DNA from 3 places in the Dyella humicola genome. Region 3 is predicted to be linked to each of the others. Evidence: predicted binding sites of a transcription regulator. Region 3 holds the regulator's gene; each other region holds the start of a gene.
The links. Region 3 encodes HrcA, which represses chaperone genes, less so after heat shock. Its sites were predicted from a motif close to TTNGCACTCNNNNNNNNNGAGTGCNAA; they were not measured.
Positions count from the first base shown of each region.

Region 1: a site for HrcA is predicted at 1,233-1,259, ahead of rpoH (RNA polymerase sigma factor RpoH). Genes of this name have one in related genera too.
Region 2: a site for HrcA is predicted at 3,850-3,876, ahead of groES (co-chaperone GroES). Genes of this name have one in related genera too.

Region 1 is NZ_JAPDPC010000002.1:128,321-136,258, forward strand. Features, by position in the region: gene OUZ30_RS15285 (response regulator) at 1-407, shown strand, start outside; gene ung (uracil-DNA glycosylase) at 404-1,105, shown strand; gene rpoH (RNA polymerase sigma factor RpoH) at 1,288-2,145, shown strand; gene OUZ30_RS15300 (response regulator transcription factor) at 2,253-2,951, shown strand; gene OUZ30_RS15305 (sensor histidine kinase) at 2,948-4,378, shown strand; gene OUZ30_RS15310 (efflux RND transporter permease subunit) at 5,417-7,938, shown strand, end outside.
Region 2 is NZ_JAPDPC010000003.1:357,103-365,040, forward strand. Features, by position in the region: gene OUZ30_RS18165 (FxLYD domain-containing protein) at 2-400, shown strand; gene OUZ30_RS18170 (MarR family winged helix-turn-helix transcriptional regulator) at 497-1,045, opposite strand; gene OUZ30_RS18175 (S41 family peptidase) at 1,176-2,636, shown strand; gene cutA (divalent-cation tolerance protein CutA) at 2,708-3,028, opposite strand; gene OUZ30_RS18185 (class II aldolase/adducin family protein) at 3,028-3,678, opposite strand; gene groES (co-chaperone GroES) at 3,949-4,242, shown strand; gene groL (chaperonin GroEL) at 4,339-5,985, shown strand; gene OUZ30_RS18200 (VirK/YbjX family protein) at 6,165-7,268, shown strand; gene OUZ30_RS18205 (RNA polymerase sigma factor) at 7,256-7,813, shown strand; gene OUZ30_RS18210 (FecR family protein) at 7,810-7,938, shown strand, end outside.
Region 3 is NZ_JAPDPC010000001.1:1,831,004-1,838,941, forward strand. Features, by position in the region: gene OUZ30_RS08165 (MASE1 domain-containing sensor histidine kinase) at 1-1,475, opposite strand, end outside; gene OUZ30_RS08170 (response regulator transcription factor) at 1,558-2,193, shown strand; gene recN (DNA repair protein RecN) at 2,231-3,901, opposite strand; gene hrcA (heat-inducible transcriptional repressor HrcA) at 4,022-5,086, shown strand; gene grpE (nucleotide exchange factor GrpE) at 5,174-5,692, shown strand; gene dnaK (molecular chaperone DnaK) at 5,851-7,779, shown strand; gene dnaJ (molecular chaperone DnaJ) at 7,908-7,938, shown strand, end outside.

The DNA of each region.
Region 1 (7,938 bases), on a different contig from region 3:
TCGAGGACAGCCGCGTGGTGGCCTTGGCGACCCGCCGCATCCTGGAAAAGCACGGGCTCACCGTGCACCACGTGATCAGCGCCGAGGACGCGCTGGCGAAGCTCGATGCCGCCAAGGCGCAGGGTGTGGTGGGCGCCGACATCGTGCTCACCGACGTCAGCCTCAAGGGCGAACTCACCGGCGGCGACCTGCTCGAGCGGATCCGTCGCGACTACGGTTACGGCAAGGGCCGCCTGCCGGTGCTGGTGATGACCGGCGACGAGAATCCGGTGAACCAGGCCGCCTTGCTCCGGGCTGGCGCGAACGACCTGGTCGAGAAGCCGATCGAGGAAAAGCTGCTGATGACCAAGCTGTTGTTCCAGTTGCGCGTGTCGCGGCACCTGCGCGACCACGACGAAGCCGCATGACCGAGGACAAGGTCAGGCTGGACCCGTCCTGGAAGGCGCGGATCGGTGACTATCTGGTGCGGCCCGATATGCAGGCCCTCAGCGACTTCCTGCGCGCCGAAAAACAGGCCGGCAAGGTGGTCTACCCGCCAGGGCCTGAGATCTTCGCGGCCTTCGACCACACCCCGTTCGACGCCGTGCGGGTGGTCATCCTGGGCCAGGATCCGTACCACGGGCCGGGTCAAGCGCATGGGCTGTGCTTTTCGGTGCGCCCTGGCGTGCCGTCACCGCCCTCGCTGCAGAACATCTTCAAGGAAATCCAGCGCGATCTGGGCTTCCGGGCGCCGGACCACGGCTGCCTCACCCCCTGGGCCGATCGCGGCGTGCTGTTGCTCAATAGCGTGCTGACGGTCGAGCAGGCCATGGCCGCCTCGCACCAGGGCAAGGGCTGGGAAGGCTTCACCGATGCGGCCATCGAGGCCCTGAACCGGGAACGGGAAGGGCTGGTGTTCATGCTCTGGGGCGCCTACGCCCAGCGCAAGGGGCAGCTGATCGACCCGGCCCGCCATTGCGTTCTGAAGTCGGTGCACCCATCTCCTTTATCGGCGCACCGCGGTTTTATCGGCTGCGGGCACTTCTCGTCGGCGAACCAGTACCTGGAAGCCCACGGGGTGGCCCCTATCGACTGGTCCCTGCCGCCACGCGCTCAGCTCGGCTGAGCGGCCGTTCACGTCTTTTGAACCGCCCGGACGGCACAGTGGGCCTCCCCCATTCGTCACTCTGGACGAATGACCTGTATTCCTGTACGATGTAGTTCATTAAAAGGACTGGAACCTTTCCGGTCCTTTAGCACTCGTACTACCCGAGTGCTAAGCTGATCCCCTCACAGGAGGTTCCACACATGTCTCAAGCTTTGGTGACCGCCAACCTGCCGGTGCCGAGTGTCGTCGGCAGTCTGGATGCCTATATCTCGGCGGTCCATCGGATTCCGGTGCTGACCCAGGACGAGGAGCAGGCGCTGTCGCGACGCTTCAACGGCGAGAATGATCTGGAGTCGGCCCGCCAGCTGGTGATGTCGCACCTGCGCTTCGTGGTCCATGTGGCCCGTGGCTACAACGGTTATGGCCTGCAGCTGTCGGATCTTATCCAGGAAGGCAATATCGGCCTGATGAAGGCCGTGAAGCGCTTCGACCCCGACCAGGGCGTGCGTCTGGTGAGCTTTGCCGTGCACTGGATTCGCGCCGAAATGCACGAGTTCATCCTGCGCAACTGGCGCATCGTCAAGGTCGCCACGACCAAGGCGCAGCGCAAGCTGTTCTTCAACCTGCGCAAGAGCAAGAAGCGCCTGGGCTGGATGAACGCCGAGGAAGTGCGCACCGTGGCCAAGGATCTAGGTGTACCGGAAGCGACGGTGCGCGAGATGGAATCGCGCCTGTCGGGCCGTGATATTGGTTTCGAAGCCCCGGCGGATGCCGACGAAGACGCCAAGCCGGCGCCGGAAGCGTTCCTGATCGACGAAGGTGCGGACCCGTACGAGAACGTGTCCGACGCCGACCAGGCCGATAACCAGCTCGACACGCTGTCCACCGCGCTGCAGAAGCTGGATGCCCGCTCGCGCGACATCATCCAGCGCCGCTGGCTGGACGAAGACAAGGCCACCCTGCAGGATCTGGCCGATGAGTACGGCGTGTCGGCCGAGCGCATCCGTCAGGTCGAAGCCAATGCGATGAAGAAGATGCGCGGCCTCTTCGCCGCCTGATCGCTTCGATCGGCGTACGATGCCAACGGCCCCTGACGGGGCCGTTTGGCTTTGCGGAGACATGGTCGCTTCCGTGCCCCTTAACCGGATGTTCGGTCCACCACGCCATGCCCAGAGTTCTGGTAATCGAAGATGACGAGGCGACGGCGCGAGAAATCGTCGCCGAACTCACGGTGCACGGCATGCTGGCCGAATGGGTCGCGAACGGCCGCGAAGGCTTCGATCGCGCGTCGCAGCGTGACTACGATCTGATCACCCTGGACCGCATGCTGCCCGGCATGGATGGCATCGATGTGGTGGCCGCCATGCGACGCGCGCAGATCGATACGCCGGTGCTTATGATCAGCGCGTTGAGCGATGTTGACGACCGCGTGCGTGGCCTTCGCGCGGGGGGGGACGATTACCTAACCAAGCCTTTTGCGCCGGACGAAATGGCGGCACGCGCCGAAGTGTTGCTGCGTCGTCGCCAGCCGCAATCGGCCCAGCGTCTGCGCGCGGCCGATCTCGAGCTTGACCTGGTGAGTCACCTTGCTTACCGCAACGGCCAGCCGCTCACCTTGTTGCCGACGGAATATCGGCTGCTCGAATTTCTCATGCGTAATTCGGATCAGGTGCTGACCCGGGCGATGATCTTCGAGACGGTATGGGGTTTCCATTTCGATCCCGGCACCAACGTCATCGACGTCCATATCGGCCGATTGCGGCGCAAGATCGACAGTGCCGGGCAACTGGCGCTGATTCACACGGTGCGCGGCACCGGCTACATGCTCACGGCCGCACACGACACCTTGCCGGTGACATCATGAACGCACGTCCGAATGGCTGGCAGTCGGCCACCTCGCGCTTGATCCTTATCTATGGCGCCTTGTTCGCCGTGTGGGGGTTCATCCTCGTGGGCGTCATCCAGTGGGAGACGACCCGTTACCTCAACGGGGTGATCGACCAGATGCTGCTGCAGCGCATGCACTACATCGCCTCGACCGATCCCGCACGCATGCCAGCGACCGTGGATGCCGCCAGCGCCATCGATCCGCACGGGATCATGTCGGTGGGGCTGTTCGATCGCGATCATCGTCCGGTGGCCGGCAATATCGACCGCCTGCCGACCTCGCTGGTCCAGGACGGCCAGGTGCACATGCTGGAGCATGGCTTGCCGCGCCCGGACCGCGATGCCGAGCGCGTACGCGCGCGCGGCCTGGCCAACAAGCTTCCCAACGGCGATATCCTGGTGATCTCCAAGGACACCAGCACCATCGACGGCCTCGGCGCGATCATCCGCCGTGCGCTGTTGTGGGGCATCTCGCTGACCATCATTCCCGGCCTGCTTGGCGGATTCCTGTTGCGGCGGGGTCCCAGGAAGCGCATTCGCGCGCTGCAGGAAGCGACGGATCCCATCCGTCAGGGCGACCTTTCCAAGCGCTTGCCCGTGAGTCGACGTGGTGACGAACTGGATCAACTGGCCGCCATCGTCAACACCATGCTGGGTGAGATCGAACGCCTGATGAGCGAAGTGAAGGGAGTGTGCGACAACATCGCGCATGACCTGCGCACGCCGCTCACGCGCTTGCGCGCTCGCCTCTACCGCACGCAACAGCAATTGGAAGGTCGGCCAGAGGAAGCCTTGCTGGAAGCGAGCATGGTGGACATCGATGCGGTGCTGACGCGCTTCCGCGCGCTATTGCGCGTCTCCGAACTGGAGGATCGCAACCGCGCCGCCTGCTTCGACGAGGTGGATATCGGCCAGGTGCTGCGTCAGGTGCACGAGTTCTATGCCCCGGTGGCGGAAGACCGCGGCCAGCCGTTTGAACTGGATGTGCAGCCGTTGGCGCCGATTCGCGCGGATGCCCATTTGCTGTTTGAGGCCTTGGCGAACCTCGTCGGCAACGCGATCAAATTCACGCCGCCCGGTGGAAAGGTCAGTTTGCGCGCGAGCATGGACAAGCGTGGTCCGCGGGTGGACATCATCGACAGTGGTCCGGGCATTCCTGCCGATGAGCGCGATGCGGTGACACGCCGCTTCTATCGCGGCGACAACAGCCGCACGACGGCAGGCTCGGGACTCGGCCTGAGCATCGTCAGCGCCATCGTGCGCCTGCATGGTTATGCGCTGGATATCGGCCAGGCGACCACGGGCGCGCGTCTCACGCTGTATTGCTATCCAGTGGCACCAGGCGAGAAGCCCGGCACCTGCCTGACCCGCGCCGTGCCGGAAGTGACTCCTTTGACGGTGTGAGCGCGCGACTTGCTCTTACTACTTCGCCCCTCGGGGAAAAGGCTGGGATGAGGGGCGGGTGCCTGCGACTTCGCGACAACTGAGCGCTAAGGCCAGGGTGCCGCTTACGCAGCGGGCGTTTCGATCGCCTGCCGGCGCTCGAGTCACTTTTCTTTTGCTGGCCCAAAAGAAAAGTAACCCAAAGAAAACGGCCTGACAGGCTCGCAGCAATCCGATCGCTACAAGCCTTGCAGGCATCCACAAGCCGGATGCGTGGCGTGTTACCTCACAGCGTGCGGCTACACCGCGAGGCGCCGTGGCGCTGAGGGAATGGCAGCACGGCGTGGCATACGAGCACCGGAGGCATCCGCAAGCCGGATCGGTTACGTGCTACCTCGTGGCACGCGGCTACACCGCGGGGCGTCGGAGCGGAGAGGGCTTAAAGCGCGGGCGCACACCTGCCTAGTCTGTCCTGGTGTCGGCAGCGCGTGAATGCTGGAGGGCTTTAAGTCCTCAGTACAACGCCGCCCCGCGGTGTAGCCGCTGTCCCTCGGCAGCGCGTCACCGAGCCGGTTGCCTCAGGCTGCCAGGATTGTATGTCGCGGCGCGCTGCGCCCCCTCAGCGCCACGGCGCCCCGCGGTATAGCCGTAATCCACGAGGTAGCACGCCACGTCTCCGGCTTGCCGCAGCCCCCATGGCTTGTATCCCTCATCATGCTAAGAGCCTGTCAGGCCATTTCTTTGGGTTACTTTTCTTTGGGCCAGCAAAGAAAAGTGACTCGGCCGTCGGCAGACGGTCGAAACGCCCGCTGCGTAAGCGGCAAGCTGGCGGAGAGGCTCGGTTGTCGCGATATCGCAAGCACCTGCCCCTCATCCCAACCTTCTCCCCGGAGGGGAGAAGAGGGGCGTCACGCGCAACCTGGCGACGACGTCGCCCAGAAAAAAAGCGAAGCCCTCGGGCAACATGAAATTATCTTCATCCGCGCGGGCCACCGTTTAGATCATCCGCGTGCGAAAATTTGCCGCATCGCATCATTTCGCGCACGGAAGTCCCCCCGTATGCTTGGCATCGTCCGGATCGCGCTTACGCGACCCTATACCTTTGTTGTTTTCGCGCTGCTTATCCTGATTTCAGGAGTCATGGCGGCAGGCCGCACACCGACCGATATTTTTCCGAATATCAATATTCCGGTGATCGCCGTGGCATGGCAGTTCACCGGCATGACGCCCGACCAGATGGCGGGGCGCATCAATACGCCGTTCGAGCGCGTGCTGACCACCACGGTCAACGATATCGAGCACATTGAAGCGGAATCGATCAACGGCATCGGCATCACCAAGATCTTCTTTCAGCCAGGCGTGAACGTGGCCGTGGCCAACGCCCAGGTCACCGCGATTGCACAGACGCTGCTGAAACAGTTGCCGACGGGTGCGACGCCCCCGCTGATCGTCAATTACAACGCCTCGACCGTGCCGATCCTTCAGCTCGGCTTGTCGGGCAAGGGGCTTAGCGAACAGCAGTTGGGCGATCTCGGCCTCAACCTGCTGCGCCCGCAGCTGGTGACCGTGCCTGGCGCAGCGATTCCGTACCCGTTCGGCGGCAAGACGCGCCAGGTGCAGCTGGATGTGGATCCCGCCGCGCTGCAGGCGCGCGGCCTGTCGACGCAGGACGTGGCCAATGCGCTGGCGGCGCAGCAGCAGATCAACCCGATCGGCACGCAGAAGATCGGCAAGTACGAATACGTGATGGATCTCAACAACGCGGCCGACCGCGTGCAGGAGCTGGAAGACCTGCCGATCAAGATCGCCAATGGCACCACCATCTATATCCGCGATGTCGCGCACGTGCGCGACGGCAATCCGCCGCAGACGAATATCGTGCATGTCGACGGCGTGCGTTCCACCTTGCTGTCGGTGCTGAAGAACGGTGCGACCTCGACGCTGGCGATCGTCGCGGGCGAGCGCGCCAAGGTGGCGAGCATGAAGGACGCGTTGCCGGACAATCTGACGGTGACGCCCATCGGTGACCAGTCGTTGTTCGTGCGCGCTTCGATCAATGGCGTGATCCGTGAAGGCGTGATCGCGGCCGCACTGACCAGCTTGATGATCCTGCTGTTCCTGGGCAGCTGGCGCTCAACCTTGATCATCGCCACGTCCATTCCGCTGGCCGTGCTGGGCTCGGTGTTCACGCTGTCGGCGATGGGCGAGACGCTCAACATCATGACGCTGGGTGGCCTGGCGCTGGCGGTGGGCATCCTGGTGGACGAAGCCACGGTAACCATCGAGAACATCAACTGGCACCTGGAGCAGGGCAAGGATGTGATCACTGCGATCATCGATGGTTCGGCGCAGATCGTGGTGCCGGCCTTCGTCTCGCTGCTGTGCATCTGCATCGTGTTCGTGCCGATGTTCTTCCTGCCGGGCGTGTCGCGCTATCTGTTCGTGCCGATGGCGGAGGCGGTGATCTTCGCGATGATCTTCTCCTTCATCCTGTCGCGTACGTTGGTACTGACCATGGCCAAGTACCTGTTGCAGGCCCATCCGCCAACCGCCGACGAGCATGGCCAGCATTTGCCACTGCCGCCGCCGAAAACTGCGCTGGGTCGCTTTCAGCGGGGCTTCGTCGACCGTTTCGAGAGCTTCCGAGCCGGCTACATGGGCCTGCTGAACCTCGCGCTACAGCACCGCAAGGTGTTCGTGCTCGGCTTCCTTGGCTTCGTGGTGTCGTCGTTCGTGCTGCTGCCGGGCCTGGGCAGTAACTTCTTCCCCGACGTCGATGGCGGCCAGATCATCGTGCATGCGCGCGCACCGGTGGGTTCGCGCGTGGAAGTGACGGCAGCCCAGTTTGCCGACATGGAAAAGGCCATCCGACAGATCATTCCGCCGGACGAGGTGGAGACGATGATCGACAACATCGGCCAGTACAGCAGTTCGATCAACACGATTTACAACAACACCGGCGAGATCGGCGAGCAGGATGGCGACATCCAGGTCTCGTTGAAGGAAGGCCACCGTCCGAGCGCCGAGTACGTGAAGATCCTGCGCGAGAAGTTGCCGCAGATGTTCCCAGGCACGGTGTTCTCGTTCCCGCCGGCCGATATCGTCAGCCAGATCCTGAACTTCGGTTCGCCGGCGCCGATCGACCTGCAGATTCGCGGCTTTCATCTGTCCGCCAACTTCGTCTATGCGAATGAGTTGTTGAACAAGATTCGCCAGATTCCCGGCGTGGCCGACGCGCGCATCCAGCAATCGCAGGCGGAGCCCGCGTTCAAGATCAAGGTGGATCGCACGCGTGCGCAGCTGCTTGGGTTGACCGAGGGCGATGTCACCAGCAGCCTGGTCGCCGATCTTTCGGGTACCGCCCAGGTTGCGCCGACTTATTGGCTGAATCCCGAGAACGGCGTCACCTATCCGATTTCGGCGCAGGTGCCGCAATACCAGCTCGATTCCCTGGCCTCGCTGGGCAACCTGCCGATCACCTCGAAGAACGGCGGCAGTTCGCAGGTGCTTGGCGCGCTGGCCGATTTCTCTCGCTCGCACAGCAACACCGTCGTGAGCCAGTACAACATCCAGTCGATGGT
Region 2 (7,938 bases), on a different contig from region 3:
GGTGGAAGGTAAGACGTTGGAATCAAATGCGCGGCGCTCACGGCGCTGGAAGAGTCTCGGTCGGGTCGCGCTGGTGCTGCTCAGCATCGGCTTGGCGACCAGTGCCACGGCCGCGGCTGCGAGCAAGCCCTTGAGGCACGCCGTGCAGGTCGGCTCGTATCGCGTGGAACGCGACGTAACACCTGGTCGCAACAAGGTGGTGGGAACGTTGACCAACGTGAGCCGGGCGCGGATCCACGCCACCCGGGTCAGCTTCCGGCTGTTCGATGCGAAAGGGCGTGCCATTGGGCGCGCAGTTGACGAGGTGCACGACCTGGAACCCGGACAGACATGGAAATTCCACGCCCGTGCGCGTGGAAATGTAAGCCGGGCCCACCTGTTGCGCGTCGAGACTGAGTAGCATCCGTGCGGGGGCCGCTCGTCGCTTTTGGTCGAAAAGTGGTATGGCCGCCCAGACGATGGGAATCGTCCGCGTTCGATCCAAAACGAGCTCATCTCAAACGAGTGCCCGTGGCCTCTTGGGCCCTTGTTGACGAGCTGTTTTTTTCGACGTGCCCACGCCGGGTTCGGAAGAAAGTTTCTGTCGCATGCGCTCGTAAATGGTTGCTTTCTGCAGGGCGCGATCCAGCCGATCAAGGGCCTCGACGACATTGCCGGCTTCGGCATTAAGTTCAATGGAGATCGCGTTGAGCGCTTCCCAGAGCGGCTCGAGGCGACGAACTAGTTTCTTGCCAAGCGGTGATAGGCGGAGCCGGCGACTACGGGCATCGACCGGGTCAACGTCTGAGCGCACCAGGCCGGACTCCTCGAGCGAGCGACGCGTTTGGCTCACTGATGAATGACGAATGCCGAGATAGCTTGCCAATTCGCTGACGGATAACGAACCGTGCAGGGCCAGTTGTTCCAGAATCCCCACCCAGCGTTGCTGAAAGTCGATGCCGAGTTCGACGTAGATTCTCCCCGCATCCTCGTCAATGACTTCCGAGAGTCGCCGCAGCCGTGCGCCGATAGCTGCTGGCCCGAACCTGGATGTGGCATCAGTCATGGGTGGAATCTCGCTGGTTGCCGTTGAACATATGTAGGTGCCTACATAATATGTCTGCCTAACGACGATGAAAAGGCAGGCCGATATGCGAAGGGGATGGCTGGAAGCGCTTCTCGTAGGCTTGTTGACCGTGGCGGGCGGGGTTTCGGCCCAAGAGGCCAATCAGGCAGGCGATCATGCCGCCGACAAGGATCGGCTATACACGCCCGCACAGCTTCGCGCTGATTTCGAGCACATGGTCCGCGGGCTTCACTCTGCTCACGTCGACCTGTACGCATTTACGTCCAAGCGGGCGCTGGATCAGCGCCACAGGCAGCTGTACGCGCAATTGAATCAGCCTTTGACCCTGCTTCAGGCGAAAACCCAGTTCGAACTTTTTGCCGCCGACGTACATATGGGCCATACCCGTATCGACTCGCCGGCATCCGATTGGCGGAAGTTCCGCGCGGGTGGCGGCAAGGGGTTCCCGCTCGAGATTCGCATCGTGGAAGGGCGCGTCTATGTTGGCGCGAACCTCAGTGGTGTGGACGCGATCAAGCCAGGAGACGAAATTACTAGTATTGACGGGCAGAGCGTCCAGCAATGGCTGAAGCGTACGGAGCAACATGTCTCGGCCGAGACAAGTTATATGGCGGACTCCCTGATGGAGTACGACTTCGCGATTTACTTATGGATCGAGCTCGGCCCCGTCGATGGGTTTGACGTGGTGATTAAGCGTGACGGATCGAAACCGCAAAGCGTGCGCGTACCGGCGCGTACCAGTACGCAGATGGAAGCGTCTCGCGCACAGCAGCCACCGTCCCTGGATCTCGAAACACCGCTTCGTATGGCGAAGATGCTTGACGACCACGTGGCTTATCTCCGGCCAGGACCGTTCTATAACGTGGAGGCGAAGACCGAGGCCGAGAGTTGGGATGTTTCGGCATTCCAGCGGTTCATCGATCAGTCGTTCGAGAGTTTCCTGGATGCTCGTACGGATAGTGTCATTATCGATTTGCGTGGCAATCCCGGCGGAGACAATCTTTTCAGCGACGTCATGGTGTCCTGGTTCGCGACCCGCCCATTTCGATTCGCCTCGCAGTTCAAAATAAGGGTCAGTGAGGAATCCACCGCCGCCAATGCGGATCGGATTGCGAACGACGCGGAGGCGGCAGGCCCCATCTCGCGCAAGTTTGCGGAGATCTATGCGCGATCCAAGGTGGGTGATGTCGTCGACTTCGATATTCCACTTGCCTATCCTCGTGAAGGCCGGCGCTTCGCCGGAAAGGTGTTCGTGCTGGTCGACGGGCATTCCTATTCGAACGCCGTGTCCGTCGCCGCGCTCGTGCAGGACTACCAGTTTGGCGTCGTGCTGGGCGAAGCCACCTCCGATATGGCGACTACCTACGGTGCCATGGAGCAGTTCAAGCTGCCCTATACCGGGCTGTCCGTTGGCTATCCCAAGGCAAGAATAGTTCGGCCCAACGGCGATCTCAGCGCCAAGGGCGTGACGCCGGACCTGCCCATCCGCATGCCGGTCATCCAGACACCGGCCGATGAAGTTCTGCAGCAGGCTGCAGCGATCGCACGAGGGAGCCGGCAGGGAGGATGACCTTGCACGTGCGGCGCGACCGCACCAGCGACCTTCACTGAGCCGACCGGCGATGGCGCAGGACGTTCTGGTCAGCTCACGCTCGTGCGTACCCAATCCAGATAAGCGGCGTGACCTTGCGTTACCGGCACGGCGATCAGTTCCGGCACTTCATACGGATGCAGGGCCAACACCCGCTCCTTGAGGGCGGCAAAGCGGCTTTCGGTGGTCTTGATCAGCAGCAATACCTCGCTGTCGGTGATCACCTTGCCGTGCCAGCGATAGGTGGAGCTGATGGCGGGCAGGCCGCTCACGCAGGCGGCCAGGCTTTCGCCCACCAGGGCATCGGCCAGGGTTTGCGCGCTGGCGGCGTCGGGGCAGGTGCAGTAGCAGAGCAGGACGGGGTCGGACATCAGGGCTTCGCCGCCATCAGGCCGTAGTTGGCGAATTTTTCGAGGACCTGGGTGACCTCGTTGTCCGTCAGCATCACCGGCTTGCCGAGCTGCAGCGCCAGGGCGTATTGCCTGGCCAGGGTTTCGACCTCGATGGCCCGCCACATCGCCTGTGCCAGGGTGCCGCCAGTGGCAATCATGCCGTGGTTGGCCATCAGGCAGGCCAGGCGGCCTTCCAGTGCCTGAACTACCGCGTCGGAGAGAGCTTGGGTGCCGTAGGTGTGGTAGTCCGCGCAGCGGATCGAGTCCCCGCCACCCACCGCGATCATGTAGTGGGCCGCCGGAATATCCATACGACACATGGCCAGCGCGGTGCTGTAGGGCGGGTGCACGTGAACTACGGCCTGGACGTCGGGGCGCGCGGCATAGATGTCGCGGTGGAAGCGCCATTCGCTCGATGGCCGTAGCGGCGGGTCCCAGTGGCCCGCCATGTCGACCTGGACGACCCCGGCCGGAGTGATCTCCTCGTAGGGGGTGCCGCTCGGGGTAATCAGGAAGCCGGTTCCACAGCGGATGCTGAGGTTGCCCGAGGTGCCCTGGCTCAGGCCGGATGCGGCCAGTTTCGCCCCTTGGGCGACGATGTCCTTGCGTAGCGTCAGCTCGTCGCTCACAGCGGTCGATGGCCTGGAGGGTGCTTGAGACCACCATCGTCGTCGCTCCCGGATGCCTTGTCGATGGCCCCCGCAGGCAGGTCAGCCCTTGAAAGGCCTGCCCGGCCCCCCCATTGGGAGATGCAGCCACCGGACCGGCGCCTCTTGCATGGGGGCTTTGCGTCGTTAGAATTAGCACTCACCTCCGGGGAGTGCTAACAAGCGCCAGCACAGGCGTCGCTCCGGGGTCCAAATTCTGTTCAACCCATCCAACCAAGCTGGAGCCCACCCATGAGCAAACTGCGTCCGCTGCACGATCGCGTCATCGTCAAGCGTCTCGAAGAAGAGCGCGTCTCCGCTGGCGGCATCGTCATTCCTGACAGCGCCACCGAAAAGCCGACCCGCGGCAAGGTCATCGCTGCCGGTACCGGCCGCATCCTGGACGACGGCAACGTGCGCCCGATGTCGCTGAAGGAAGGCGACGTGGTGCTGTTCGGCAAGTACGCCGGCCAGGAAATCAAGATCGACGGCGAAGAGCTGGTCTTCCTGAAGGAAGACGACATCGTTGCGGTTATCGAAGGCTGATCTGTTCGACGGGGTGTTAGCGCGATAGCCGCGCTTTGTAGCAGTCCCGTCGCCAGCGTTCCCATTCCTATTCAAAAATTTTGAGGCAAAAATCTTATGGCAGCTAAAGAAGTCCGCTTCGGCGAAGACGTACGCGCACGCATGCTCAAGGGTGTCAATACCCTGGCCAATGCGGTCAAGGTCACCCTGGGCCCGAAGGGCCGCAACGTGGTGATCGAGAAGAGCTACGGCGCCCCGACCGTGACCAAGGACGGCGTGTCCGTGGCCAAGGAAATCGAACTGGCCGACAAGTACGAGAACATCGGCGCCCAGATCGTCAAGGAAGCCGCTTCCAAGACCTCCGACGTGGCCGGCGACGGCACCACCACGGCAACCGTGCTGGCCCAGGCGTTCATCCAGGAAGGCCTCAAGGCTGTGGCCGCCGGCATGAACCCGATGGACCTCAAGCGCGGTATCGACCAGGCCGTGTCCGCCGCCGTGGGCGAGCTGAAGAAGCTCTCCAACCCGACCGCTGACGACAAGGCGATTGCCCAGGTCGGCACCATCTCGGCCAACTCCGACACCAACATCGGCGACATCATCGCTACCGCGATGAAGAAGGTCGGCAAGGAAGGCGTGATCACGGTTGAGGAAGGCTCGGGTCTCGAGAACGAGCTCGACGTCGTCGAAGGCATGCAGTTCGACCGCGGCTACCTGTCGCCGTACTTCATCAACAACCAGCAGTCGCAGCAGGTTGAGCTGGACGACCCGTTCATCCTCATCCACGACAAGAAGGTCTCCAACGTCCGTGAGCTGCTGCCGGTGCTGGAAGCGGTCGCCAAGGCTGGCAAGCCGCTGCTGATCGTGGCCGAGGAAGTCGAGGGCGAAGCCCTGGCGACCCTCGTCGTCAACACCATCCGTGGCATCGTCAAGGTTGCCGCCGTGAAGGCGCCGGGCTTCGGCGACCGTCGCAAGGCCATCCTGGAAGACATCGCCATCCTCACCAATGGCGTGGTGATCTCCGAGGAAGTGGGCCTGGCTCTCGAGAAGGCCACGATCACGGATCTGGGCCGTGCCAAGCGCGTCGTGATCACCAAGGAAAACACCACGATCATCGACGGCGCCGGCGAAGCTGAGCGCATCCAGTCGCGCATCGGCCAGATCAAGGCGCAGATCGAAGAGACCTCGTCGGACTACGACCGCGAGAAGCTCCAGGAGCGTGTGGCCAAACTGGCTGGCGGCGTGGCCGTCATCAAGGTGGGCGCCGCGACCGAAGTCGAGATGAAGGAAAAGAAGGCTCGCGTCGAAGACGCCCTGCACGCTACCCGCGCTGCCGTGGAAGAAGGCGTGGTTCCGGGCGGCGGCGTGGCGCTGATCCGTTCGCTGAAGGCCCTCGAAGGCCTCAAGGGCCACAACGCCGATCAGGACCTGGGCATTGCCATCACCCGTCGTGCGCTGGAAGCCCCGCTGCGCGCCATCGTGGCCAACGCTGGCGACGAGCCGTCCGTCATCCTCAACAAGGTGAAGGAAGGCAACGGTAACTTCGGTTACAACGCGGCCACCGGCGAGTTCGGCGACATGATCGCCTTCGGCATCCTGGACCCGACCAAGGTCACGCGTTCGGCCCTGCAGTTCGCGGCCTCGGTGGCAGGTTCCATCATCACGACCGAAGCGGCCGTGACCGAAGTGCCGAAGAAGGACGAAGGTCATTCGCACGGCGCGCCGGGCGGTGGCATGGGCGGCATGGGCGGCATGGACTTCTAAGTCCGGCCCTCAAGCCTGCACGTTGAGAAAACCCCGCCTTGTGCGGGGTTTTCTTTTATGGCGAATTTTTTTGTCCATCCATTTCCGTTTTCGGCGCCCCGCACGTCGTAGAGAGGTCACAGCCACTACGCGGATCGCGCGCCATGGACCAACGGAATCTTCTGTCAGGGAATGACATCTTGGATGCGGACCTGGTTTTCGCGGCCAGCGGTTGTGCCTTGGCGGCGCAGCAAGCGCTGGAGCGAGAGCTGCGGGTGGTCGCGGGTGCGTCGCGCCCGCGAGTGACGGTGCCGTTGAAGGAGCCGGAAGCCAGGGATGGCCTCGTCAATCTCGCGTTGTGGCTGGGTTCGCTGCGTGATCGCAGCGACTGGGTGGGCAACGCGTTCCAGCGCACCATGATGGCTGCGAAGTACCTGGTGCGTGCCTCGTCACTGCCGCGCGAGCATCAGCGCTTCCTGGCCTTCGCCCAAGCGCATCCACTCATGCGGGCCTGCGTGAAATGTGATCCGCGCTTGCTGGAGCGCCATCTGCATCGCTTCATCAACCGACATTGGCATCGTGCGGCCCGCCTGCGCAGTCTGCAATGCCATTACCGCCACATGTTGCATCGGTTGCCGACGGCCTTGTTTGACGATATCTATGTGCGCGGGCGAGCCACGCTGGGCCAATTGACGTTGAAGGACGGCAGCCAGCTGGCGCTGCATCTGCGGCCGCCCGTCTTCATGGGTTGCGAGGGCGAGTTGTGCATCGAGCTCAGCGAGATGGATGGCCGCCCGTTCTATCGTCTGGTCATCACCATCATAGACGACGAGCCGACCCTTGCGATCGGTTGCCTCCAGGGTCCAGATGGCGAGCACGCCCGTGAACGGGTGCGTGAGCTGACCCGCCATATGCATGGCATGCGTCCCAAGCAACTCGTGCTGACACTGGCCTATGCGTTTGCCTCGCGATGCGGCGTCCGCCGCATCATGGCGGTTGGCAATGCCGGCCATCCATTGCGCGGCCGCCGCCAGTTTCACGCCGACTACGATGCGTTTTGGCAGGAGCAGGGTGGGGTGCAGGCGCGTGGGGGTTGGTTCCTGATGCCTTCGACTTTGCCTCACCGGATCGAGTCCGAGGTGCCCAGCAAACACCGAGCCCTTTACCGTCGCCGCGCTGAACTGCGCCGCCAGGCCGAGCAGATGTTGGCTGATGCCATGGGCGACGCGCCCGCTGCCACCGTCACGTTAGAATCCAAATCGTCCGTTCCAGGCGTACTTCGGGAAGCCGCGTGGACAAGCTAGTCAAAACGGAAGCAATCCGTGGCGAAAGTGCTGCGGTGCCTGCCCATGCAGCGCAGATTTCGGCGCTGTTTCGTGATCACAACCGTGCCCTGGTCGCGTTCCTGCAATGCCGCCTCAATTCGCTCGCCGATGCGCAGGAAGTCGCGCAGGAGGCGTATATCCGCATGTTCACGCTCGAACACCCCGAACAGGTGGATTCGCTGCGCGCTTACTTGTTCCGAACGGCATCGAACCTGGCGGTAGATCGCCTGCGCATGCGCAAGGTACGTAACGACCATGCGATCGAGCCACCGAGCGAGGATGTGCATCTCGCGCCGATTCCCGAACGCCACGCCTCGGCCACCGAGCAGTTGCACGGCCTGCATAAGGCGTTGCGCGAGCTGCCTGCCAAGACCAGCCGCGCGTTCGTCATGCACGTCATCGACGGAAGCGACATTGGCGTTATCGCGCGAGCCATGAAAATCAGCGAGCGCATGGTGCGCTATCACGTTGCCAACGCCCTGGCGCATTGCCGGGCGCAGGTGGACGAACTGGAGATGCCATGATGGCCGATACTTTCAACGAGCAGACCATGCACGCCGCCGCGGATTGGTGGGTGCGTCTGCGCGATCCCGCTGCCGCCGAGCAGACCATCGAACAGTGGTTGGTGTGGACCTCGGCCGATGCCAGC
Region 3 (7,938 bases):
CCCTGCATGCCCCTGCCACCACGCGGCATGCGCGCTGGCAGGCCAATGCCGTTATCCCTGATGTCGAGCAGGGCCATCGCGACACCTTGTCGCTCGCCGATACGAAGGCGCAGCTGGAACATGTCCGCCTGGGCGTGCTTGACGGCGTTGGTGGCGCTCTCCTGCACGAGGCGATAGATCACCGTGCGGGTGTCGTCGTCGAGCAGGCGCGGATCCCCGTGCAACTCGGTGTGGTAGGCGACACCCGCGGCGTTGAGCAGATCGCGGATCGGCCCCTCATCCAACGCACGCAGCAGGCCGAACTCATCCAGTACGGCGGGGCGCAGGTCGTCCAGCAACCGGTGCAGCGCGCGTCGCATATGACCGAGGATGGCGTTGATCGAGATGCCGATATCGTCCATACCGGCCTGCGCCAGGCGTGATTGCGCCAGCTTTACGTGGGTCTGGATGGCAGTGAGGTTCTGCCCCAGTTCGTCATGCAGCTCGGCGGCCATGTGGCGGCGTTGGTTTTCCTCGGCCTGCAAGTTGCCGCGTGCGGCGTCGCGTAGCTGGCGTGCGAGATGGTCCAGGCGTCGATTGACCGCCGCGAGATAGACGTTCTGCTCGGCGACACGCTCACTGCTGCGCCGCAGCGCGTCGGTGGCCGAGCCAAGCATCAAGGCACCGGTGCCGGCCACGGCCAGGAACAGCTCGCCGGCGGCGCCAGGGGCTCCGTGGCCCGATATGTGATCGACCACGGTCATGCCGAGGCTGGAAATCAGCATGGCCAGGCTGGCGCCGCGCCAGCCGTGCCGGAAGGCGAAGAACAGCACCGGCGCCAGCGACAGCACCCGAGCGAACTGGGGCTGCGGCGCGCCATGCGAGGACAACACCATCAGGATCGCCAGCGATGGCAGCAGCACCAGCAGGCCGTCCATCAACAGGCTGCCCAAGGCGCGCTTGCGCAGTCGTGCCCGCAGCAGCATGACCAGCAACGGGACGACCAGCAGCACGCCCACGTAGTTGCCCAGCAGATCCTGGCCCATCGCCTGGACCAACAGGTCCGAGGTTGGGCTGGCGTGCACGAGGGCAAGCAGAATGGCGTCGGTGGCGGTGGTGGCGGCTACGGTGAAGGCTGCCGAGAGCAGCAGGCGGGCAACGTCCTCCGGGTCACGCAGGCTGGCATGGAGGTTGGCCCGTCGCATCAGCCACAGGCAGATCGTCACCACGATGGGTTCGGGAAACTCGCCCAAAAAGAAGCCCAGCCAGCCCAAGGGCAGGCCATGGGCAATGCCAATCAACCCGGTCGCCGCGAACTCAGCACCCAGCAGCCAAGGCCACATGCGCATGGGCGACAACAACAGCGCGCCGAAGCGAAGACCGTAAGGCAGCATCCAGTAGGGCTGTTCGGTCGGCCACAGCAGTAGCCAGAGCAGGAAATAGCCGAGCCCGAGCATGAGGGTGGAACCGGGGAGTGACGATGATTTCGATGGCATGCGCGGGATGTTACATGGCGCCCGCCAGCTGATATGCGCAGGGGTATAGGCGGCCATCATCGGGACTGCTATACATGTCGCCATGTACAGCATTGTTTTGGTCGATGACCACGCCATCGTCCGCGAGGGGTTCAAGCGGCTGATCGAACTGGAACCGGATCTCGAGGTGGTGGCGGAGTGCCGCTGCGCCGATGATGCGGTGGAAGCGGTTGGTTTGCGACGACCAGACCTCGTGGCGCTCGATCTCTCACTGCCCGACGGCAGTGGGCTGCCGCTGATCGAGCATTTGCGTAGCGTCGCGGTGGACACGCGCATCGTGGTGCTGAGCATGCATGACGGTGAACCTTACGTATCAGAGGCGCTGCGCCGCGGCGCCAGTGGCTACGTGACCAAGGGTGTGGCGCCGGAGGAATTGGTGGCCGGCCTGCGCGCCGTGATGCAGGGCGAATGCTTCCTCAGCTCCGATCTGCGCCGCCGTCGCGCTGAGCGACCGAGCGAGGGGCTGGATCCGATTCACCGCCTGACCGCGCGCGAACGCGAGGTGTTCCTGCTGCTGGCCGCCGGTCGAGCGCCCAAGCAGGTGGCCGGCGAACTGGGCATTGGCCAGAAGACGGTCTACATCCACCGCGCCAGCCTGATGGGCAAACTGGGAGCTGGTTCGGAGCTGGATCTCTACCGCATGGCGACTGAGCGCGGCATGCTTCCGCGACGCGCCTGATTTCCCCCTCTCCCCCAAGGGGAGAGGGGGCCAGAACTCAGGCCTGCGCGCGATCCAGCATCTGCTTGGCGTGGGCGCGTGTTTCACGGGTGATCTCGACGCCGCCCAGCATGCGCGCCAGCTCGTCGCGGCGTCCGCCGGCATCCAGCTTCTCGATTTGCGTGCGGGTGGACTCGCCGTCGCTGGCCTTGCTGACGCGCAGATGTGCATGGCCCTGCGCGGCAACCTGCGGCAAGTGGGTGACGCACAGCACCTGGCGTTGCCCGCCCAGGGCGCGCAGTTTCTGGCCGACGACTTCGGCTACGGCGCCGCCGATGCCGGTATCAACCTCGTCGAAGACCATGGTGCCAACCGTGTCCTTGCCCAGCGTCGCCACTTCGATGGCCAGGCTGATGCGGGCCAGTTCGCCGCCCGACGCGACCTTGCGCAGTGGGCGCGGCGGCTGACCGGGGTTTGCGCTGACCAGGAGTTCGCAGCGTTCGCGGCCCTGGGCATCGGGCTCATGCTCGGTCGATGCTTCCAGCTCGACCACGAGACGGCCACCGCTCATGCCGAGCTCGGCCATCAGCACGCTCACCTCGCTACCCAGGCGCGTGGCGGCATCGCGGCGCGATGCGCTGAGCTTGGACGCGCTAGCGTCGTAGTTCTTTTGCAGCTGCTCTCGCTTCAGAGCGAGCTGTTCGAGCGCATCGCCTGCACCTTCTAGTTCGGTGAGCTCGGCACGTAACGCCGATGCCTTGTCGTGCAGTTCGACCGCGGACACACGGTGGCGCCGGGATAGCTCGTGCAAACGGGTCAGGTGAGTATCGACGTCGGCATAGCGGGCGGGGTCCAGATCGACATCCTGTGCGTAGCGGCCCAGGCCGTCGGCGGCTTCGGTGAGCTGGATCGAGGCGTTGTCGAGCAGCTCCAACACGGGCGCCAGCTTGTCGTCCAGGGCCGCCAGCTTGCCCAGCTCCATATGGGCCCGGCTCAGCGCGCGACGCAGGGCGAAATCGCTGTCGCCATCCAGCAGCTCGACCACGCCACTGGCACCTTCGGCGAGGCGGCCAGCATTGGCCAGTCGCTTGTGGCTGGCTTCCAGCTCGGTCAGTTCGGCAGCGGGGAGGGCCCATTTGTCCAGCTCGCCCAGCTCGTGGCCCAGCAGCTCGATGCGCTGTTCGCGATCATCGCCACCGCTGAGCTTGCGGATGCGGGCGCCCAGTTCACGCCACTGCTGGGCCAGTTCGCGAATCTGCCCGACCAGCGTTTCGTTGCCCGCATAGGCGTCGAGCAGTTCCAGCTGATGGGCGCGCGACAGCAGGGCCTGATGTTCGTGCTGTCCATGGATCTCGACCAGCAGGGTGGCCAGATCGCCCAGCTGGCTGGCGTTGGCGGGGCGGCCGTTGATCCAGGCGCGCGAGCTGCCTTCGGCACGGATGACCCGTCGGAGCTGGCAGGTGTCATCCTCGTCCAGCTCTTCGCGCTTTAGCCAGGCACGGGCTTCGGGCAGGTCGTCCAGGCTGAACTCGGCGGTGAGTTCGGCCCGATCGCTGCCGGCGCGCACCATCCCGCTGTCGGCACGGGCGCCGGCCAGCAACATCAGGGCATCGACCAGCAGGGATTTACCGGCACCCGTCTCGCCGCTGACGACGGTAAGGCCCGGGCCGAAGGCGATCTCGGCTTCTTCAACGACGGCAAAATGGCGGACGTAGAGCGAAGTAAGCATGGGCGAGGGTATGGTGAAGTCGGTGGATTGTAGCGGTTGGTTGGGCCGGTTGACCGTGTCCGGGCTTGCGCGCGGGCGCGGCAGACCTTATTTCTTGTCTATCTCACGGATTGCTACAGCATGCCTCTTTCCTTCGGCCACGAACTCGATGCCCGCGCGCGACGCCTGCTGCGCACATTGATCGCCCAATATCTGGCCGACGGCGAGCCGGTGGGCTCGCGCACCCTGTCGCGCTCATCCGGATTGGACGTCAGTCCGGCCACCATCCGCAACATCATGGCCGACCTGGAAGAGGCGGGCCTGGTCGCCTCGCCGCATACGTCGGCGGGGCGCGTACCCACGCCACGCGGCCTGCGCCTGTTCGTGGACAGCCTCATCGAGTTGCACCCGTTGCCGCAGGACGAGATGGCCCGCCTGCGCCGCGAGTTGCCCCCGGGGCCCACCACCACGCGCGATCTGCTCGGCAACGTGTCATCCCTCCTATCGGCGATGACTCACTTTGCGGGTGTGGTCACAGTGCCGCGGCAGGTTGATTTTCCGCTGCGTCATATCGACTTCGTGCCGCTGCCGGACAGTCGCGTGCTGGTGATCCTGGTGTTTTCGGACAACCAGGTGCAGAACCGCATCGTTCAGCTGGCCAAGCCCCTCGACGGTCGCGAACTGGAGCAGGCCGCCAACTACCTCAACAGCCAGTACGCCGGTCTGCGCCTGGACGATATCCGCGCCCATTTGCTGCGCGAACTGCGCGAGACGAGCGGGGAGCTCAACCAGCTGCTGTCCAGTGCCGTGGAGTTGGCAGCCGCTTCGTTTGCGCCGCAGACCGAGGAGAGCGACGACGTCCTGGTCAGCGGGCAAACCAACCTCATGGGTTATTCCGAGCTGGCCAACCTGGAGCGCCTGCGCGAATTGTTTGAGGCATTCCAGAAGAAGAACGAGCTGCTCCAGTTGATGGAGGTCTGCTCCAAAGCGCCCGGCGTGCGCCTTTTCATCGGCGAGGAATCGGGTTTCGCCGCGTTGGATGGCTGCAGCGTGGTGACGGCCAGCTACGGCGCGCAGGGGCGCGTGTTGGGGGCGGTAGGCGTCATTGGCCCCACCCGGATGGCCTACGAGCGGGTGATCCCGGTGGTACAGGCAACGGCCAGTTTGCTCAGCGACGCCTTGAATCGCGCCGCCACGACCCTATAACGCGCCCGGGAGGCGGGATTTACCCGCAGAATTTGTTGACGGTTGGTGCCCTGGGGCGCCGGCCACGGATAAGGCTTGGAGTTATTCATGCAGAGCAACGATCCACAGGCACCGAACGAGGCACAGGGCGAGTCGCCCCAGGCCGAACTGGACGCACTCAAGGCGCGCGTCGCCGAGCTCGAGGCTGGCAACAGCGAGCTGCGTGACACCGTGCTGCGCGAAAAGGCCGAGATCGAGAACCAGCGCCGCCGCCTGCAGCGTGATGTAGAGCAAGCCCGCCGCTTTGCCAACGAAAAGCTGTTGAACGAGCTGCTGCCGGTATACGACGGTCTCGAGCGTGGACTGGAAGTGGAGGGCGGTGATGTCACCACGGTGCGTGAGGGTATCTCGCTCACGCTCAAGTCGCTGCTGAAGATTGCCGAGAACAATGGTTTGGTCCAGGTCGATCCGCTGGGCCAGCCGCTGGATCCGGAAAAGCACCACGCCGTCAGCATCGTTGATGCCCCGGGTGCTGCTCCCAACACCGTGGTCAACGTGCTGCAGAAGGGCTATGTGTTGAACGATCGACTGTTGCGCCCGGCGTTGGTAGCGGTCGCGAAGGATTGACGCCTTGCCGGAGGTCGAGGACGCCTGAACCGCGTCCCCTTCGGGCCTAGGCAGTAGCATCGGAGGTCTTGCCGGCATTGAGATGCCAGGCGTCGGGCCCCATCTGGAAACCAGTTGCGGCCGAGGGGTCGCTAAAAAGCATTCGGGAGTAGACAAACATGGGCAAAATCATCGGTATCGATCTGGGCACGACCAACTCGTGCGTCGCCGTGATGGATGGCACCACGGCGAAGGTCATCGAGAACTCGGAGGGCGATCGCACCACCCCGTCCATCGTGGCCTTCACCAAGGACAACGAAGTCCTGGTGGGCGCGCCGGCCAAGCGCCAGAGCGTGACCAACCCCAAGAACACCTTCTACGCGGTGAAGCGCCTGATCGGCCGCAAGTTCACCGACGCTGAAGTGCAGAAAGACCTGCACATCGTTCCCTACGGCATCGTGGCCCACGAGAACGGCGACGCCTGGGTGCAGACCGCCGATGGCAAGAAGATGGCTCCGCAGGAGATCTCGGCCAAGGTGCTGATGAAGATGAAGAAGACCGCCGAAGACTATCTCGGCGAGCCGGTCACGGAAGCCGTGATCACGGTGCCGGCCTACTTCAACGACAGCCAGCGCCAGGCCACCAAGGACGCCGGCCGCATCGCGGGCCTGGACGTCAAGCGCATCATCAACGAGCCGACCGCGGCCGCGCTGGCCTATGGCCTGGACAAGAAGGGCGGCGATCGCAAGATCGCGGTGTACGACCTTGGCGGCGGCACCTTCGACGTGTCGATCATCGAGATCGCCGAAGTCGACGGCGAGAAGCAGTTCGAAGTGCTGGCCACCAACGGCGACACCTTCCTGGGTGGCGAAGATTTCGACATGCGCGTCATCGACTACCTGGTCGAGGAGTTCAAGAAGGACCAGGGCATGGACCTGCGTAAGGATCCGCTAGCCCTGCAGCGTCTGAAGGATGCCGCCGAGCGCGCGAAGATCGAGCTATCGACCAGCCATCAGACCGAAGTGAACCTGCCGTACATCACGGCCGATGCCTCCGGTCCCAAGCACCTCAACATCAAGCTCACCCGCGCCAAGCTCGAGGCGCTGGTGGAAGACCTGGTCAAGCGCACCATCGACCCGTGTCGCACCGCCTTGAATGACGCCGGCCTGCGCGTGTCCGATATTCAGGACGTGATCCTGGTCGGTGGCCAGACGCGCATGCCCAAGGTGCAGGAGTCGGTGAAGGACTTCTTCGGCAAAGAGCCGCGCAAGGACGTCAACCCGGACGAGGCCGTCGCTGTCGGCGCCGCGATCCAGGGTGGCGTGCTGGGCGGCACCGTGAAGGACGTGCTGCTGTTGGACGTGACCCCGCTGTCGCTCGGTATCGAGACGATGGGCGGCGTGATGACCAAGCTGATCGAGAAGAACACCACCGTGCCGACCAAGGCCTCGCAGGTGTTCTCCACCGCCGATGACAACCAGACCGCGGTGACCGTGCACGTGTTGCAGGGTGAGCGCGAGCGCGCCAGCGCGAACAAGTCGCTGGGCAAGTTCGACCTGCAGGGCATCGACGCAGCACCGCGCGGCATGCCGCAGATTGAGGTCACCTTCGACATCGACGCCAACGGCATCCTGCATGTGTCGGCCAAGGACAAGAAGACCGGCAAGGAAACCAAGATCGAGATCAAGGCCGGCTCGGGCCTGTCCGAGGATGAGATCAACCGCATGGTCGCGGACGCCGAGGCGAACAAGGAAGAGGACAAGAAGTTCCACGAGCTGGTCAGCACCCGCAACAAGGCCGACCAGCTCGTGCACGCCACCCGCAGCGCACTGAAGGAGCACGGCGGCAAGGTGCCGCCTGATCAGCTCAGCAGCATCGAAGGCGCCTTGTCCGACCTGGAAAAGGTCAAGGACAGCGACGACAAGGCGGCGATCGAGTCCAAGATCGAGAAGCTCGAGCAGGTCGCCCAGGCGCTGTACGCAGCAGCCCAGGGCGGCGGCCAGGCGGATGCCGGCGCGCACCAGGCCGGCCCGCAGGGTCCGGCCGGCGGCCACCAGGACGATGTGGTCGATGCCGAGTTCACTGAAGTCAAGGACGACAAGAAGTAAGATGTCCCGGTCGGCGCTGCCGATCTAACGCAGCCCGCGCCCGGGACTCGACCCAGGCGCGGGCTGTTTGCTGAGGAGACATGGATCGCGCGATTCATGTGAAAGAGCGGTCTATGTCGGATGCAACAATGAGCAAGCGTGATTACTACGAAATCCTGA